3 regions of the Paenibacillus sp. 22594 genome follow, and region 3 is predicted to be linked to each of the others. Evidence: riboswitches for the same ligand, from Rfam matches in the RefSeq annotation. Region 3 holds a riboswitch; each other region holds the start of a gene.

Region 1 (6,170 bases), on a different contig from region 3:
AGATCTGTATACAGAGAACAAGCAGGCGGTGCTGGGCGGATTGCTGTCCTACTTGAAGCCGGAGGGTGCGCTTACCTCGCGGGTGCGGCTGAACGATATGTTCCTGGAGCGGTTTGACCGCGAATATGACCTGATCCGGCAGAAAGGCATCCCTGTGCCCGAGATCATGGAGCAGTTTGTGGAGTATTTTACGCTGAAGGGCCATAATTACCGGGTCAAGATTGTCGATTATTTTATCAACGGCATGCTCAATGCCCAGTCTGCTGGCCGTGAAGATGCACTGGCAGCAGCTTACGGTATGATCGAGAGCAATGATGAGCTCAGCGCGTCTTTCTTCAAAAGAGTGCTGGCTCAGCCCATCTTTCGCCGGGCGCTGCTGGAGCCTTACATGGAGTCCCGGCTGTCTACAGCGGCAAGGTCTGCTGACATTTTGCGCTTTGTGGTACACTTTGGCAGGTTCCTGCCGGAAGCGCTGCAGCAGTCGTTTGTCCGCGATACCGTCAAGGAGTACCTGCTGGAGAAGCTGCAGCGGGAGGCTGATCCGGTAACGGCGGTAGCAGCGATCCATGATTCCGTGGACAAGGCGGAAAAGGAGCGCCGCAGAGGAAGCGGGCTCTATCCCGAAGCCCTGTCGCTGCTGGAGGAACTGATGACGGCCGCAGACCGCTTCCTGCTGAACCGGGTCTCGCTGGACGAGCTGACACAGGAGCAGCTGCTGGAGATATCTTTTCTGCGCTACCGCGAGGTTACCGACTGGCAGCCGCCGCTGGATGCGATTACCCGGCAAAAGGCGAACGCCCTCCGGGCAGCTTACCGCTGGTTCGGGGAGGAGAAGCCGGCAGAAGAGATTTTTGCCGGACTATCGCCCAGAGAGCTGGATGATGTGCAGCTGCTCGGACGGCGCTGGCTGAAGGAATCGCGCAATATTGAGCCGTTCGAACGTGTGCCGCTGGCCTTCTATCACAGCAGTGAGCGAACGGATGGACCGCTGGATTATGAGACACTGATGGAACTACTAAAACGCAAGGCGGGCGACGACAAAGAGAGAATCTACCGTTTCCTGGCCTGGTCGCAGGGCAATCCGCTATTTTCTATTTCGAATAAAAAGCTGTGGCCCGGTTACCGCCGGGCCATCCTGAAGTATTTCCTGAGCAGTGACCGCGAGGCGTTCAAAAGCCGCGATTTCCGCAAAAACTATGCCGCCGCCGCTGGCCCGGCACTGCAAAATGTATACAACGAAGCGCGCTCCCAGCTGGCTTCGCCGCTGGCGCGGTGGGTCAGCCGCAGCCGATTTCAACTCCTGATCTCCGGCAGCGTGCTGGGTATTGTGCTGATCGCTGTAATGATCGCGTTCAGCCTGCTCCGGCCGGACCCTGCGGACACGGCCCTGCCAGAAGGCAGCGCGCAGCCCAGCGCCACAGGCGGGGCTGCTGCTCCAGCTCCCGCCACCGTCCGGCTGGGCCGCGGGACAACAGGCGGCAGCCTGGTGTTCAGCTTTGCTGCTGCCGCCGACTGCTCCGCCTTCAAACCGGCGGAGATCAGCGTGGTGTCCTCCGGCGATGTGACGGAGGACTACAAGATCACGGCGACGACAGGCAGCTGCCTGGTCGTGTCGCCGAAGCCGGGCGCCGATGCGAGTGCGCCGGCCGGGTCTGACAGCGGCGCGGATACAGCCGCTGGAGCCGCAGGCAGCGCGGAGGCAAGCGCGCCTGCAGGGACTGACGGCACCGACACGGGTGCCGGACAGGAGACCGGCGCGACTGCGAGCGCTGTTGTGAAGGGGGCCGCGGGCGGGAACGCCAGCGCGGCCACGCCTTCTCCGGCGGCGGGGGGCACCGCGCCGGCAGCTCCCGGAGCCTCGGGAGCGGTGCCGGAGGCATCCGCGTTCGAGGTGACCGTGCAGCTGGAGGCCGGCGCGAAGCTGGCCGCAGGCGACATGATTATCGCCGGGGAGTACAAGCTGATCCTGCAGCCGGCTTCGGGCAAGGCAGCAGTCAGCACCCCGAGCGCCGGGGCGGACACCTCTTCAAGCGCTGAACCTTCGCCTAAGGCAACTGGTGATACGGACAGCGAATGATGCGTGGCAGTAGAATATGTTTTCAACACATTATCCTGAACAGCACGATTAGCCATGAGTGTGGGGCGCGTGCAGTTCGGGATTTTTGCTAATTTATGGTGTATATGAGTTGAACCCGGGAAGTCGAACGCTGGGCGTGTTTTAAAGTATCAGACCGACCCTGGAAATTGAAACAGCGACAGTAAAGGACAAGAAAGTCCTAGACTGTCGCTGTTTCATTGAATGCTAACGTTCTACGTTAGAGTTAAATATGACAAAGAAAAGTATAACTCTAAGCATGTGCTAATGCAGGTACACAGAATTTTGAGCTTGGATCTAAAGTAAAGTTAGACTTTATAAAAAGCATATCACCGTTGTTGTCCATCCACTCGTACTGTACGTTCTCAGGCAATTGATCTGGTGTGAAATGAAAATGAATATATTCTGTTTGCTCATTAGCAATACGCTTAAGTAGGCGATCTAAATTAACGTCACATTGACTAACTACATCATATAAATTTAGGTTATGACCTTCTTGTTGATAGACGATAATAGCCTCGTCCTCTTGCGAATAATATATTGATTCGGGAAATACTTTTATAGCGTAAAACATAAAGAGTCCTAGGTTATTAATAACACCAAATTGTTCTGAAACAGGTCGGCGAGACAAAACCATTCTTTTGATAAATGCCAAGTCTTCTTTATGGGAACAATTCAACTTGCGCAAGGTGGTATCCGCATTTGGAGTGGGGTGATATTTAAGTTTGATTTGGGATTCACCAACGGCTTTAAATCCAAATATTGGATAGAAATCAATTACACTGCTATTAGCGAATAAGAAGAAGAAATCACAATCTTGCTCGTAAAAATCTAGAACGTGCCTCATCAATTTTCCAGAAAGTCCTTTCCCTCTAAAATCCGGATGAGTCATAACTGTTCCAATTTGAATCGCTTTTTTATTAAATCCATTTATCATCAAGTCCATTTTGCTAACTGATACATTGGCAATGACTACATTATCTCTGATGAAAGAATGGCATATATAACGATCATCCCAGAATCCTTTCTGATACCAATCTTCAAAGTTGATATCAAAAACCAAAGTCGCTAGTTGATTAAAACTATCCCTGTAAACTTTGCTATCTTTATAATCGTTAACTAGGCCGATGTTATCAATATCTATATTTTCACTAGAAAACACAAATATCCCCCCATTGTCTTTATGTTCACACTACCACGGGAAGCTTTAATATATAAGGGTAAATATAAGGTATAACTAAACTATCCCAAGACAGTTTATCGTAGCGTGTAGCCAGTCTAGTTTTGAGTGTAGGATTCACCGCCGACTACGTATTTATGATAGTTGCTTTACGCAAGCGCCTCTGCTTCGTCAGCTCACCGTCAGAGGTTTTTCCGTGATTGGCATGCTGAAAGAGATGAAACAGCGCTATCTGGTGCAAGGAAAGCGAAACCGCCTACGTCCACTATGAAACAGCTTGTCTATAGACATACAAGGGAATACTGGATATGATTATTGATATTAAAATTTAATAGGTTATGGAGAAGGTGCCGGTTCTGCTTCGCAGAAACAGAATCGGCTTAAAAGGGAAGCACGGTGCAAATCCGGCGCGGTCCCGCCACTGTAAATGCGGAGCGGCTCTTAGAGCGGCCACTGTCCGGATATAAGGATGGGAAGGCCAAGAGCAGCAATGAGGCATAAGCCAGGAGACCTGCCTTTTTCGTGAACGTTTCTATTCTTCGTGGGGTAAGAATGCGGAACATATACAGATGGATGGAGTCCGGAGCTTAGGACAGCCGCAACCTTCACTTTGTATTCTTCCCGGGCCGCCCTGAACAAGGGCGGTCTTTATGTTGTTAAGGTTACCCCCTGCAGTGCACTACAATCCATTTCATTAAAAAGGAAAGAGGTTGACGATGAAGACATTGTATTCTGCCAAGTCTTTTATACTTGGTCTGGTCTTATTACTGGTTATTTCGATTACAGGTACCGCTGTGGTTCCGGCGGGACAGGCTTTTGCTGCGGCAGGAGCCTCCGCTAACAAGGTAACGAATAGTGTTGCAGACGCTGTGTATGAGGCTGACCATTCTGCGGACGGAGAAGCCGCAGCGGCACTAACCGCAGCAGCTTCCGGGGGACAGGTATCGGTCTCGCAGGCAACGTATACAGCTGCCGAATATATTATCAGCGGCGGTGTGACCTCGGAGTGGCAGGCGATCGGCCTGGCCCAGGCGGGCTACCGGGTGCCGGAGAGCTATGCCCAGTCGCTTGCACAGAAGGTGCAGGCTGCGGGAGGTATCTTCCCGAACGTTACGGATTATGCGCGGATTGTGCTTGCCGTGCGGGCGACCGGCGGGGATCCGGCGAATTTTGCCGGCAGCGGTTCGGGGGCAGGGTACAATCTGCTGGAGCGCATCTACAACAGTGACAAAATCAGCGGCCAGTCGCTGAATGCTCCGGTATATGCACTGCTGGCACTTGATTCCGGAAGCTATACGCTTCCCGGGGATGCCAAATGGAATCAGACAACATTGTTAAGCGAAATTCTATCCAAGCAAAACAGTGACGGCGGCTTTGCTCTGTTCCCGGGGGCGAGCGATCCGGATATGACGGCCATCGTCCTGACCGCACTCTCTGCTCATAAGAATGACCCGGCTGTTGCGACAGCCGGACAAAAAGCCGTAGCCTGGCTGGCTGCCAAACAGGACGCCAGCGGTGGTTACGGGGACAGCAGCGAAAGTGTGGCTCAGGCCATCATTGCCCTGTCTTCTTATGGCGTAGACCCCACCAGTGACGAGTTCACCAAGAACGAAGCAGATCTGGTCAGCCGACTTCTGAGCTTCCGGCTGGAGAATGGTGCCTTTGCCCATAATCAAGGCGGCAGTGCCAATGTGCTGGCCACGGAACAGGGACTCCAGGCGCTGGTGGCCTACAGCTTGTTCAGCGGTGGAACGAACGGAAAACTGTACGATTTTTCCAAGCCGGCACCGCAGAATCCGTTAGTCTATGTGCCGCTCACGATCGAAGGCCCTGAGCAGACACTGGGTCAGGGCAGCGCATATGCGGGAAATGTACTCGAAGCGCTGGACAAAGTAGCTGCAGCGAACGGACTGACGGTTACGAACCCTTCCGGTAACTATGTCACGGGTATTGGCAGCATCTCTGCCGGGACCTATGGCGGGTATGATGGCTGGATGTATGCCGTTTCGCGCGGTGGTGAATGGGCAAGCGTCGATGTAGGCATGAAAGACTTCAAGCTGAAGGAGTCGGACAAACTGCTGGTTTATTATGCCGGCAGCGATACACAGCTTGTAGATCAAGTATCCCTTTCCAAGGTGCAGCCTAGAGAGGGTGAAGCTTTTACCGTTACGGTCACCCAAAAAACATGGGTATGGAATAATTCCACATCCACTTCCAGTCCGGTAACCTCAGGCGCTGCCGGGGTACAGGTGACAATTGGGGATCATACGGTCACAACAGATGCAAAAGGAACTGCAGCCTTTACCGGAGGGATTTCAGCAGGTGATTATACGCTTGCTGTGACCGGCTACGCTCCGGGGAAGGCCCCGGCAGTTGCGAAATATACGCAGTCTTTGAAGATCGCTCCCAAGAATGTAGCGGCTTATCTGTCGGTTGAAGGACCGCAGGGGCCAGTCATTGACGGTGCGCTGGAGGCGTATAATACACTGGAAGCGCTGAAGAAGCTCGCCGAGTCCGGCAATATTCCGCTGAAGATTACAGAATCTTCTTTTGGCAGCTATGTCTCGTCGATCAACGGAATAGAGAGCGGCACGTATAAGGGCTATTGGAGCTTTGCGGTGCAGCGGGGCGGCGAATGGATCTACCCGTCTGTCGGGATGGGGGATTATGTACTGGAGGCATCCGACCGGGTGCTGGTGTATTATGCCGGTGCGGATACCCAGGTGGTGGATACGGTACAGGTCAGTCCAGCGCAGCCTAAGCCGGGGGAAGCTTTTACCGTTACCGTGACGCAAAAGAAATGGGTGTGGAATTCGGCCACATTCAACAATGATCCGGTAACCTCCCCGGCGGCGGGTGTACAGGTTACCATTGGCGGCAAATCCGTCACTACAG
Region 2 (6,170 bases), on a different contig from region 3:
TTCTATGTGGATGATTTTGCCCGGACGGTGGGGGTGGCTTCAGAGCTCGCTGCCAAAGGGAAGGTTCCCTATGAAGAAAAGTCTGCTTATGCCGTCGTGATCAGCGGAACCTTATTTGAGATTCAGCGCACGCTGTACAGCACCATGCTGTTTGCTTCGCTGCTTGTCGGAACCGTCTTCTTCATCGCTGCCGGCAGCTTCCTCTACTTCCGTCTTTATATGGATCTGGATCATGACCGCCTGCAGTATTCCACCCTGTCCAAAATGGGTCTGACCGACCAGGAGCTGGACCGTATTGCGACGCTGCAGCTGGCACTCATGTTTTTCATTCCGGTGCTGCTGGCGGTTCTGCATAGCCTGTTTGCTTTTATTGCGCTGCAACGGCTGTTCTATCTGTCCATCGCTGCCGAGACCGGAGCAGTGCTGACCAGTTATCTGGCTGCCCAGACACTGTACTTCTTCTTCATCCGCAGCCGCTATTTGCGCAACCTCAAGAAAAATCTCATCTAGATGGAGGGAATCGAATGAAAACCTGGATTACAGATATTATGGAGCAGTTCGGATATGCCGGTATTTTTCTGATGCTGGCGCTGGAAAATGTCTTTCCTCCCATACCTTCAGAGGTCATCCTGCCCTTTGGCGGGTTTATGACTACAACCTCCGGACTCACGATACCGGGTGTGCTCATTGCCTCTACGGCGGGTTCTTTGCTGGGTGCAGCCATTCTGTATTGGATCGGCCGGATGCTGGATGTCAGCCGAATGGAGCGGATCGTGGACCGATATGGAAAATGGATACGGATCAAGAAAAGTGATATCCGCAAGGCCGATGCCTGGTTTGACAAATACGGCTACTGGACGGTGCTGTTCTGCCGGATGATTCCGCTGGTGCGCAGCCTGATTTCGATTCCGGCAGGGATGTCGGGAATGAAATTCGGATTGTTCATGTTGTTTACAACCATCGGCACGCTGGGCTGGAATACACTGCTGATCCTGCTGGGTGCTGCCCTCGGAGAGTCCTGGGAGGACATAGGCGGGTATATAGAAGCATACTCCAGCGTGGTCTACGCCCTGATTGCCGGAGGAATTCTCGTGCTGGGACTGATGTATTTGCGTAAACGCCATACCGCCGGCAAAGCCCGCGGCTAACAATATCAACCATGTCTATGCTTCCGAAGCGAGTTTTGAACGAAGTGATTTCATAGATGTGATGCTCACAAAACTAAGTTTATGCTTCCGAAGCGAGTTTTGAACGAAGTGATTTCAGTAGATGTGATGCTCACAAAACTTTTAGGAGGAGATTCTATGGAGCTTTTGACTATAATTAAAGCAATCATATTGGGTATTGTTGAAGGTTTGACTGAATTTGCTCCGGTATCCTCCACGGGTCATATGATTATTGTCGATGATATGTGGCTGAAATCGCAGGAATTTCTCGGAAAATACACAGCGAATACGTTCAAGGTAGTGATTCAGCTGGGCTCCATCCTGGCCGTGGTGGTGATTTTCCGCAACAGGTTTATTGATCTTCTGGGTCTGAAGCGGTTCAGCCGCAAAGAGCTGACAGCGGTGCCGGAAGGGCAGCCTGCAGTGGAAACCACGGGACGGCTGAAGCTGGCACAGGTGCTTGTGGGTCTTATCCCTGCTGGGGTGCTGGGTTTTCTGTTCGAGGATTATATTGATGAGCATCTGTTTTCGACCTCAACGGTGCTGATTGGTCTGGTCGTCGGAGCGATTCTAATGATCTGCGCAGACCTTTTCGCCCCCAAAAAGATCAAAGCGGAGAGTGTCGACCAAATTACATATAGGCAGGCGCTATCGGTCGGTCTGATCCAGTGTTTCTCGCTATGGCCAGGGTTCTCCCGTTCCGGATCAACGATCTCCGGTGGTGTTCTGCTCGGAATGAGCCACCGTGCCGCTGCCGACTTCACCTTCATTATGGCGGTGCCGATTATGGCTGGAGCCAGCCTGATTTCACTGCTGAAGAACTGGCAGTATTTCACTCTCGATGCGCTGCCGTTCTTTATTGCCGGGTTCATCAGCGCCTTTCTGTTCGCGCTGCTGTCCATGCGTTTCTTCCTGAAGCTGATCAACCGCATCAAGCTGCTGCCGTTTGCGATTTACCGGATTGTTCTTGCTGTGGTGGTTTATCTGGTTTGGTTCTAGAATAGAAAAGAATAATGCGGGCGGTGCCTTCCTTGGAGGGTATCGCCTTTTTGTCATGAGGACTGATCAAGATTCAGATGCCCAATCGGGCAAAAAGCTGCTTTGCTATAGCGAATGTGTATAGCTGGAATCGGCGGAATCTGTTGCAGATGGTAAAAAGGGTACAGTATGATGGCATCAGACTAAAGGATGAAGTTTTGAAAAGCGAATATAGGAGACAGGTGCCGGACGGAGTGAACGTAGCTTTTGTCCAGCTTAATAGGGAAGTTCGGTTCGAAACCGACGCGGTCCCGCCACTGTAACGGAAGAGTTCCAGCTAAATGTGTCACTGGCAGACAGGTAGATCCAGCCGGGAAGACTTGCTGAAGAACGATGACTCCGATAGCCAGGAGACCTGCCTGACTCTGAAGCACTGCAGTACCTACGGAAGATAGGGAGGTGTTCGGACGTTATTCCATTAAAAAGATCAATGGGCGTCTTTCCCTATGGCTTATTTTTCGGGAGAGGCGTCTTTTTATAAGAACAAACAACAAATCGCGAACAGATGAGGAGCAGATCTCAATGACAACTAAATGGATCACCAGCAATCTGGGATACCCGAGAATCGGCAAAAACCGTGAATGGAAAAAAACGCTGGAGGCTTACTGGTCCGGCAAAATTGGCGAGCAAGAGTTCCGTGCTGAAATGGCGGACATTCAGCTTCAGCATCTGCAGTCGCAGCAACAGGCTGGTATTGACCTGATCCCGGTGAATGATTTCACCTTCTACGATCATGTGCTGGATACAGCTGTCATGTTCGGCATTGTGCCGCCCCGTTATGATTATGACGGCGGAGCGGTCCCGCTTGATCTATATTTCGCCATGGCCCGCGGCAATGCTGCTGCCCCGGCCTGCGAGATGACCAAATGGTTCAATACGAATTACCATTATATCGTGCCGGAGATCGGCAGCCTTACACCCCGGCTGACTGAGAACAAACCGCTGGCCGCCTACCGCTTTGCCAAAACGCAGGCAGGTATTGAAGGTAAAGCGGTTATCGTCGGACTTTATACTTTCCTCAAGCTGTCCAAGGGATTTCCGGCTGCGGAAATCGGGGAGGTTGCTGCCCGCTTCCTGCCGGCTTATATTCAGCTGCTGCAGGAGCTTCAGCAGGAAGGTGTAGCTTGGGTGCAGATTGACGAACCGGCCATCGTTATAGGACTGAACGAAGGAGAAATTGCCCTGCTGAAGACCATTTATGGCGAGATTTCCGCTGCAGTCCCCGGCTTGAATCTGATTCTACAGACTTATTTCGAAGCGGCTGAACCCTTGGAAGCCTTGCTTGAGTTGCCGGTACAAGCGATTGGACTTGACTTCGTCCACGATGGCGGCGCGAATCTGGAGGCGATCGAACGACTTGGCTGGCCGGAAGATAAATGGCTGGGTGCTGGCATTATCGACGGCCGCAGTATCTGGCGCGCAGACCCTGATGCCAAGCTTGGACTGATTGAGAAGCTGGCTCTTCATGTACCGCTGGACCGGCTGATTCTTCAGCCATCCTCCAGCCTCCTCCATGTACCCGTAACGGTGCAGAGCGAAGGAAAGCTGAAGCCTGCCGTGAAGCAGGCACTGGCCTTCGCCGACGAGAAGCTGGCAGAGCTTCGGCTGCTCGCCGCAGCCGCAGGCGGTGACAACGGAACGGCCGAGGCGGAGCTTGCAGAGAGCCGGGAAGCGCTGGCTGTCTTCCGCGCACTTCCTGAACGCGGCCGCCGGGATGTGGCGGAGCAGGTCCGCCGTCTGGACGAACTTCCGGACAGCCGGAGCCTGCCGTTCGCAGAGCGAGTGCAGCTGCAGCAGGAGAAATGGCGTTTGCCCCTGCTCCCGACTACAACCATCGGTAGCTTTCCACAGACGGCTGAGGTTCGTCAGGCGCGTCTCAAATGGCGCAAAGGGGTATGGAATGAGGAGCGCTATGATACGTTCGTCCGCCGTCAAATCGCCGAAGCAATTACACTTCAGGAGGAGCTTGGCTTGGATGTGCTGGTGCATGGTGAGTTTGAGCGGACGGACATGGTCGAGTTCTTTGGCGAGAAGCTAGGTGGTTATCTGTTCACCCAGAATGGCTGGGTGCAATCCTATGGCTCGCGTTGCGTGAAACCTCCCGTGATCTACGCGGATGTCGCTTTTATCCATCCGATGACCGTCAAAGAAAGTGTCTATGCCCAGTCTCTGACGAAGCTGCCGGTAAAAGGCATGCTGACCGGACCGGTAACCATCCTGAACTGGTCTTTCGTACGCGATGACCTCAGCCGCGAAGAGGTAGCGAAGCAAATTGCCCTTGCTCTCCGTCACGAGGTCCAGGCGCTGGAGGATGCCGGAATCGAGATGATTCAGGTGGATGAACCGGCCATCCGCGAAGGGCTGCCGCTGAAGGCTGAAGACCATGAGTATTATTTGAATTGGGCTGTACGGTCCTTCCGGGTGGCCACGAACCATGTGAAGGATACTACGCAGGTTCATACGCATATGTGCTACAGCGAATTTAATGACATGATCGGGGCGATCTCGGCCATGGATGCGGATGTGATCTCCATTGAGACTTCCCGCAGCCATGGGGAACTGATTACTGCTTTTGAAGATCATGATTATGATAAAGGCATCGGACTGGGCGTCTATGATATCCATAGTCCCCGTGTTCCGGAAGTAGCGGAGATGACGCAGAATATTGAGCGCGCACTGCGTGTACTGGATGCCGGACAATTCTGGATTAATCCAGACTGCGGACTGAAGACACGCGGCTGGGAGGAGACGGAGGCGGCACTTCGCAACATGGTGCTGGCTGCAGGCAACGTGCGGAAGAATAACGCTTGATAATCATTCTCAATCTTGCTAGAATGAGAAAAAGAATAGAAGGAACCTGGACCAGGCTTCCTTCTTATCCTTAAATGGTACGTCTTTTCGTATGAGGGTTTCACCTCCCCTTGCTGGAATCGGCGCCATCTCTACACCAACTGATCTGGCCGGCAAGGTGGAGCTTGCCCGGACAGAGCCGAACCCTTATTCCTTGAGAATACAGGGTTTTTTGGTATTTTTTCTTTTCGCGGATCTTATATCCCCAAATAACGAAAGCGCCCATAGATGAGCAAATCGGCCACTGGATTGGAAAATTTACCGAATTCCTGCAACCTTCCAGCTTTTGGAACGTCAAAGACTATAACGCGAATGAAGCCTACAGACAAAGAGCTCTTCGCTGGCAGCAATCTGCACAAAAGAAGCGGAAATTCCACTACACTTTTGGAGGAATGGGCATGCAAAAAAGGGGTCTGCATTATCTGTATTATGTATTGGGACTAATAGTGTTTGCTATGGTTTTGGCAGGGTGCGGGGCTGGAAGCAATAATGATTCTGCAAGCCGGTCGGAGATGAAGGCAGACAATTCCAGCACGGTAGAAAGCTTCGACGGCGCTGCGGGCCAGAACACGTCAGCGGATGCTGCGCCACAGAATCAAGCTGCGTCCACTGAAGCTGAAGCTCCTGCCGCTAAGGGAGCCAAGGCAGGCGGAGGAAGTTCAGCGATTAGCAACACGGATGCAGCGCGGGCGGCTGAAGGGACGGCCGGTTTTACGGGAAGCGACGTAGTGGCAGGACTGAACAAAAAGCTGATCTATCACGCCAGCCTCACAATGGAAGTGAAGGACTACGCTAAGGCGCAGACAGAAGTGCGTAATATGGTGACGCTTGCAGAGGGCTATATTGTTGAATTTTCGGAGAACACCTCCGAATATGAGCAGGGCGGAACCTTTATTCTGAAGGTGCCGGCTTCGGGATTTTCTTCCTTTCTGGACCATTTGGAAAAAATCAAAAACGAGAAGCTTCAACATAAAATTCAGGGTCAGGACGTTTCAGAGGAATATGTGGATCTGGAGTCGCGTCTCAAGGCCAAGCAGTTGATGGAGAGCCAATATATCGAGTTTATGAAAAAGGCAACCAAATCTGCCGACCTCGTGGCGTTCGCGAACCAGCTTG
Region 3 (6,170 bases):
GCGATGTCGGTAACGGTACTGGAAATTACACCGAACGCATAAAAGGAGTACTGTTATGGCCACAACTACTGCCTGCAAAGGCTGTCGGGACGATTATAAAGTAACAGAAGCGCAGATCGCCCGTATTCTGGCGTCGTCGATGTTCAATGAAGGCAACACTGCTTCAGATCAGGTGTATGCGGAGCGGGTCGCCATGTGCAGCACCTGCCCCAAACTGCAGGATGGTGTAACCTGCACCGCCTGTGGCTGCATCATTCCGGTTGTTGCCCGGTTGAAAGCACGTGGCTGTCCGCTTCCCGGCGGCGGCCTGTGGCAGCCGGTTAACGAATAGGCGCGATACAGATGTCGTCCAGGCCTGGCTGTCTAGAATACAGCATCGCATGAACATGGCTGAACCCAAAACCCCCGAATTCCACCAGCTTGGTAAACTGTGGAATTCGGGGGTTCTTGTTTTTGTTCACTCACGTATAAGTGGGCTTATGCAGATCCGGCCGCCTCACTGCTATCCGGCATATCTGTATAGTATAGATCAACCAGCATGTCTTCGTTATAATTGCCAAACCCTTTACCGAACAGGGTAAGACCCCCGATATGCTCGGCGTCCTCTTCCACCGAAAGCATGAACGTCCATTGTTTGCTGCGAATGCCCACCTGGTCAAGTGTAACCTCGGACAGTTTATGACCATCCATAAAAGTACCCTTGGGCGTAACCCTCAGCTGCTTGAGCAATCCGTATTGATTGGTGAGTGCGGGCCACCAGGAGGGGGTATATTTGCCCTGTCTGTCTCCGTAATCACCGGGACTGGTCCAATAGCCCAGTTTGTGCCCGTTCAGGGTAAAGGTGATGTCCGAAGGCCAATTGTTATTGATGGACGGCGCTTCTGAGGCGATCTCCATCGTAATAACCAGTTCCTCCGGCTGCTGGCTGGACAGCAGAAAGTTGGGGATTTTATATTCGACATACCCCTTGCCAAACCAGAGAATACCGGCATTCATCCGCTCCAAATCCCAGAAGTAACGCGGATCGTCAAAGTTGCCGATGATTTGCTCAGTGGTAGCCAGTCCACAGGTCGGTTCGATCTGAAAATTGGAATAATGCCCGACCGGAATCTCTTTCCGGTGGCATTTACGCTCTATTTTGTCTTGGCCCGGGAACAGAATCTCAGCATGGTCCACGTCAATCGTACAGATTTTCTGCAGGCCGCTCCGTCCGGGAGCCATATGGGTGCGGATCAGCCCGGCGGCTTCCAGCTTACGCACATGCATGGTCATGATCGCACTGCTGAGCTTGACTGCTCCGGCTAATTCCTTGACATTCATGGGCTGAACGGCGAGCAGACGGAGCATATGCAGGCGTACAGAGCTGGATAATGCTTCGTACACCGGCAGGGATTCTTCAGTAAGATCAAGTTTCATGAAAAGCCTCCGATACAGGATTATAGTTAATAATTATATTACTCAAGCGGCATTCTTACAAGCTTCCTGCGGCTGCACTTTTATCACAGACATGTGTGAGCGATGTCCGCTATGATGTACAGGATGAATCAGCGACGAAACAAGGTGCCTTTGATTGTATATCAAGGGATAACAGGGAATCGGGTGCAACTCCCGAGCGGTCCCGCCACTGTAAGGAAGAGCCGGCTTTCAAAAGGTCACTCGGTGATAGCTCCGGGGAAGACGAAAGCCATGCTGTGATCCCGAGCCAGGAGACCTACCTTGTTTGCGCACACACGACTCTACGCGGATAGGAGCGGTGTACGAACGGATGATCAGATGGGGGTGCGCTGCTTGTTTTGGCGGCGGAGCAGCCTTCTCTTTGTGATCTGAACACGTACATGTAACTCCCACCCCTACAGGGCGGGAGTTTTTGGTTTGAAATCTAAGACTTATATGTTTCTCACCATGTCAGAATTAAGGATGGAGGTTTTTGAATGCACAAACGCAGTTTTTGGCGTTTTGCAGCGTTGGTCTGTGTATTTGCCGTTTATTTGTTGCTGAATGAACCGGGCACAGCTGAAGCGATGCACATTATGGAAGGTTTTTTACCGGTAGGCTGGGCGTTGTTCTGGTGGGTGGCCTTTCTGCCATTCTTTTTGCTGGGAGTCCGTAAGCTTACCCGAATCACCCGGGACAATCCCGAGCTGAAGCTGCTGCTGGGTCTGTCGGGTGCCTTCACATTCGTACTGTCCGCCCTTAAAATGCCGTCGGTAACCGGAAGCAGCTCCCATCCTACAGGGACGGGACTTGGCGCTGTGATGCTGGGGCCGCTGCCGATGAGTGTGATCGGATCGGTTGTGCTGTTGTTCCAGGCACTGCTGCTGGCGCACGGAGGGATTACTACACTTGGCGCGAACGCCTTCTCCATGGCGGTGGCCGGACCTTTTGCCGGTTATGCGGCCTATAGGCTGATTATGAAACTGAATGGACGGGAAAAGCTGGCAGTGTTCTGTGCGGCTGCGGTAGCGGATCTGATGACCTATGTCGTCACTTCCTTTCAGCTTGCGGTGGCTTTTCCGTCAGCAGATGGCGGCGTGCTGGCTTCCTTTGCTAAATTTGGCGGTATATTTGCCGTGACCCAGATTCCACTGGCAGTCAGCGAAGGACTCTTGACCGTGCTGCTCTGGAACTGGCTGAAGGCTTACAGTCCGCAGGAGCTGTCACTGCTCAAACGTGCAGCCGGAGGAGGAAGCGAACGGTGAAGAACAAATGGAGAAACCTGTTGATGCTGCTCGCAGTGATTCTGCTGGTGGTCCTGCCGCTTCTGCTCGTGAACGGGGATTTCGGCGGAGCCGATGACGCGGCCGAGAGCGCAATCACGGAGATTGATCCCGCATACAAGCCCTGGTTCAAGCCGCTGGCCGAGCTGCCGGGTGAGACGGAGAGCATGCTGTTCGCGCTGCAGGCGGCTCTTGGTGCAGGAGTTATCGGCTATACGCTGGGTCTCTTGAGGGGGAGACAGGACCGGCAGAAGCTGAATGATTAGAAGAATGGATGCGTTATCCTGCAGCAATGCCCTGAGGCAGCTGTCCCCGATGTGGAAGAGCCTTTTTGCGTCCGTTATGTTCGTACTCGCTTATGTGCTGCATCCGGCGCTTCAGATGCTTATTGCACTCTGGATGATGCGGTGGTGTCTTCTCTACGCCAAAATCCCTCCGCGTGCATATGGCCTACTTGTCGGCACAGCATTGTTGTTCTTCGGCCTCAGCCTGCCGGCATTGCTGGTGGAGCTCGGCCATCCGGCTGCCGGAGAGGCTTCTTGGTATCTGCAGATACCAGGAATGTCCCGGGTTTTGTACATGACCCCGGCAGGGGGAATGCGGGCTGTGCTGCTGCTGGCCCGGGTGTCAGCCTGCCTGGCCTGCTGCCTGTTCATTATACTGACGACACCGTTTGGCGAGCTGCTGCAGGTGCTCCGCCGACTGCGGATGCCGCAGATTGTGCTGGAACTGATGCTGATTATGTACCGCTTCCTGTTCCTGCTGGATGACACAGCCCATGGCCTGCTTCTGGCCAGGCGCCTGCGTGGCGGTCAAAGGGGCTTCAGGTCCAAACTGCGGGAGGCTGCAAGTATGGCAGCTTCACTGTTCGCAAACACCATGCACCGGTACTATGGGCTGTCGCAGGGGCTGGCAACCCGGGGATTTACCGAGGAGATTCTTTTACCGCCCTATGTGAAGCGCACAGTGCCGCTAAGGTTTGCTTTTGAAGCCTATGCCGGAATCGCGCTCCTGGTGGCTGCGCAACTGTGGCTGCTATGGGCTTGATGCAAAAGATGATGATCCATGAGTGAAGCCGCCTGGAAAAGAGGAGCAACATGAATATAGAGTACAGTTTGGACTTTGAAGATGTCATATTTCATTATCCGGACACGATGGAGCCTGCACTCCGCGGGTTGACCGTGGCCATCCCCAAGGGCTGTAAAACAGCCTTGCTTGACATAACGGATCCGGCAAATCAACGTTATTTCTCCATGCGGTGGGTCTGCTGCGGCCGCAAAAAGGTACGCTGCTGCAAGCGGGACTGCCTGTATCGTACACCAAAAAAGAACTGGCCGCCCTGCGCCGCAGAGTCGGTCTGGTCTTTCAGGACCCTGAGCAGCAGCTGATCTTGAGCACGCCACTGGAGGATATCTCCTTCGGGCTGCGGGGCACCGGTATGGATGAGACGGAAATTGAATCACGTTGTGCTGCCGTTCTGGAGCAATTGAACCTTACTGCTCTAAAGGATAAACCCATTCATCAGCTCAGCCTGGGCCAGAAAAAGCGCACTGCGCTTGCAGGCGTGATAGCGATGGAACCGGAGCTGATCTTGCTCGATGAGCCAACGTCCTACCTGGACCCGCTGTCCGAGGCGCAGCTTCTAGATGGCCTGGACAATATACACCATAAGGGCACAACTGTGGTTATGGCCACGCATGATATGAATCTGGCCTACCGCTGGGCGGACTGGATCATCGTACTCGATCATGGTGTCTGCCGGGCCGCCGGAACTCTGGATGATATTTTTGCAAGGCCGGAGACTCTGCAGGCGATTGGCCTGGAGCTCCCGCTGCTGGCAGAGCTGTGGCACAGCCTGCCCCTGCGCGTAACGCAAGGAGTTACGGCTCCCCGGAACGCCGGGGACTTCAAGGCGCTGCTGGGCAGTCTGCTGGGTGAAAGCCTGGGCGTGTAGTGCCAGGCTGGACAGTTGGTGAGGAGCTGCGGCCCGGGTTGATGCGCTGATGAGGGCCATAGGAGGAAGCAGTTGAAAAGCGTCACACACGAACGGGGGAACATGAATGAACAAACTAGGAAAGCTGCTGATTATCGGCTTTGGGCCCGGAGCTATGGAGCATATTACGGGCCGCGCTTTGGCAGCGCTGGAAGAAAGTGAGGCCGTGATCGGCTACAGCACTTATGTGGACTTGATCCGGCCGCTGCTGCGCCATCAGGAAGTTGTCGGTACAGGCATGACCGAGGAGGTCAGCAGGGCCCAGGAAGCGGTTCGCCGGGCCGAAGCCGGGCAGACCATTGCTGTCATCTCCAGCGGAGACGCGGGTGTATATGGAATGGCGGGGCTGGTCTGCGAAGTGCTGATTGAACGGGGCTGGAACCCTGACACAGGTGTAGAGGTCGAAGTGATCCCGGGTATATCGGCCATTCAATCCTGCTCCTCACTGCTGGGGGCACCGATTATGCACGACTCCTGCACCATCAGCCTGAGTGACCATCTTACCCCTTGGGAGAGCATTGCGGCACGTGTAGAAGCGGCGGGAGCCACGGACTTCGTAATTGCCTTTTACAATCCGCGCAGCGGGAAGCGTACACGCCAGATTGAAGAGGCCCGCCAGATTCTGCTCCGTTACCGGGATCCTGCCACTCCGGTCGGGATCGTAAAAAGCGCCTACCGCGACCGTCAGCAGACCATCGTTACGACGCTCCAGGATATGCTGAATTATGAGATCGGCATGCTCTCAACGGTGATCGTCGGCAATTCCGCCACATTGGTCTATGAAGGCCTCCTGGTTACACCACGCGGCTACGGGCGTAAGTACAGCCTTGGCGCAGATGCGCAGGTATTGAAGCCGCATGAACGGCTGCGGACCTCAGCGGAGCCTTGGTCGCTGGCGGCGGCACTGGCAGGCGGTGAAGCTTCCACTATCGGGCAGACCTTGGCTGGTCCGGTACTGAAAGTGCAAGCAGAACGTGAAACGGATGCAGTGAACGCGGGAGCGGTGCAGATAGGCGGGTATCCACCACAAGTGAAGGGGCTCGCAGCGGCAGGGCTGAACGACTCGCTTCCGGGCGACTACGTGAGGGTGACAACCTGTGGCTTTTGTAACTTGAGAAAAGAAGGTGCCCGGACAGCGGCAGAACGGTTATTTCAACAGCTGAACGGCAGGTCTGCGCCTAGAGAGCTGCAGATCAGCGTAACTGGCTGCGGGATGGCCTGCAACTCGGCAGTGCTGGAGGATATCGGCCTTATCTATTCCAAAGGAAGCTTTGAGCTATACCTTGGCGGCAAAAAAACCGGACGTGCCGCTCATGCGGGCACACGGGTCCGTGAGGGAATGAACGAAGAGGAAGCGATAGCCGCTGTAACAGCGGTTGTGGAACAATACTGTGCGCAAGGCTATCCGAATGAGCGGTTTTATACTTTTTTTGAACGGATGGGCCGGGGAATTGCTGTGA

What was found. A riboswitch is a leader RNA that binds a small molecule or an ion and turns the genes downstream of it on or off. The one in region 3 is predicted to bind cobalamin.
Region 1: linked by a shared signal. The riboswitch ahead of ACTJKB_RS16785 (DUF4430 domain-containing protein) and the one ahead of ACTJKB_RS06360 (energy-coupling factor ABC transporter permease) in region 3 are both predicted to bind cobalamin.
Region 2: linked by a shared signal. The riboswitch ahead of metE (5-methyltetrahydropteroyltriglutamate--homocysteine S-methyltransferase) and the one ahead of ACTJKB_RS06360 (energy-coupling factor ABC transporter permease) in region 3 are both predicted to bind cobalamin.

What each region holds. Positions count from the first base shown of each region.
Region 1 covers NZ_JBQENA010000004.1:588,653-594,822, reverse strand. The annotation lists gene ACTJKB_RS16800 (GAP1-N2 domain-containing protein) at 1-2,077, shown strand, start outside; gene ACTJKB_RS16795 (GNAT family N-acetyltransferase) at 2,349-3,257, opposite strand; partial or broken gene ACTJKB_RS16790 (IS4 family transposase) at 3,380-3,537, shown strand; cobalamin riboswitch at 3,604-3,808, shown strand; gene ACTJKB_RS16785 (DUF4430 domain-containing protein) at 3,992-6,170, shown strand, end outside.
Region 2 covers NZ_JBQENA010000002.1:470,003-476,172, forward strand. The annotation lists gene ACTJKB_RS08845 (ABC transporter permease) at 1-510, shown strand, start outside; gene ACTJKB_RS08850 (DedA family protein) at 525-1,148, shown strand; gene ACTJKB_RS08855 (undecaprenyl-diphosphate phosphatase) at 1,305-2,165, shown strand; cobalamin riboswitch at 2,368-2,581, shown strand; gene metE (5-methyltetrahydropteroyltriglutamate--homocysteine S-methyltransferase) at 2,727-5,015, shown strand; gene ACTJKB_RS08865 (DUF4349 domain-containing protein) at 5,453-6,170, shown strand, end outside.
Region 3 covers NZ_JBQENA010000001.1:1,406,773-1,412,942, reverse strand. The annotation lists gene ACTJKB_RS06380 (alpha-N-arabinofuranosidase) at 1-42, shown strand, start outside; gene ACTJKB_RS06375 (DUF6171 family protein) at 56-331, shown strand; gene ACTJKB_RS06370 (hypothetical protein) at 321-461, opposite strand; gene ACTJKB_RS06365 (ArsR/SmtB family transcription factor) at 478-1,416, opposite strand; cobalamin riboswitch at 1,542-1,733, shown strand; gene ACTJKB_RS06360 (energy-coupling factor ABC transporter permease) at 1,932-2,699, shown strand; gene ACTJKB_RS06355 (energy-coupling factor ABC transporter substrate-binding protein) at 2,696-2,983, shown strand; gene cbiQ (cobalt ECF transporter T component CbiQ) at 2,976-3,764, shown strand; gene ACTJKB_RS06345 (energy-coupling factor ABC transporter ATP-binding protein) at 3,976-4,671, shown strand; partial or broken gene cobJ (precorrin-3B C(17)-methyltransferase) at 4,778-5,605, shown strand; gene ACTJKB_RS06335 (CbiX/SirB N-terminal domain-containing protein) at 5,672-6,170, shown strand, end outside.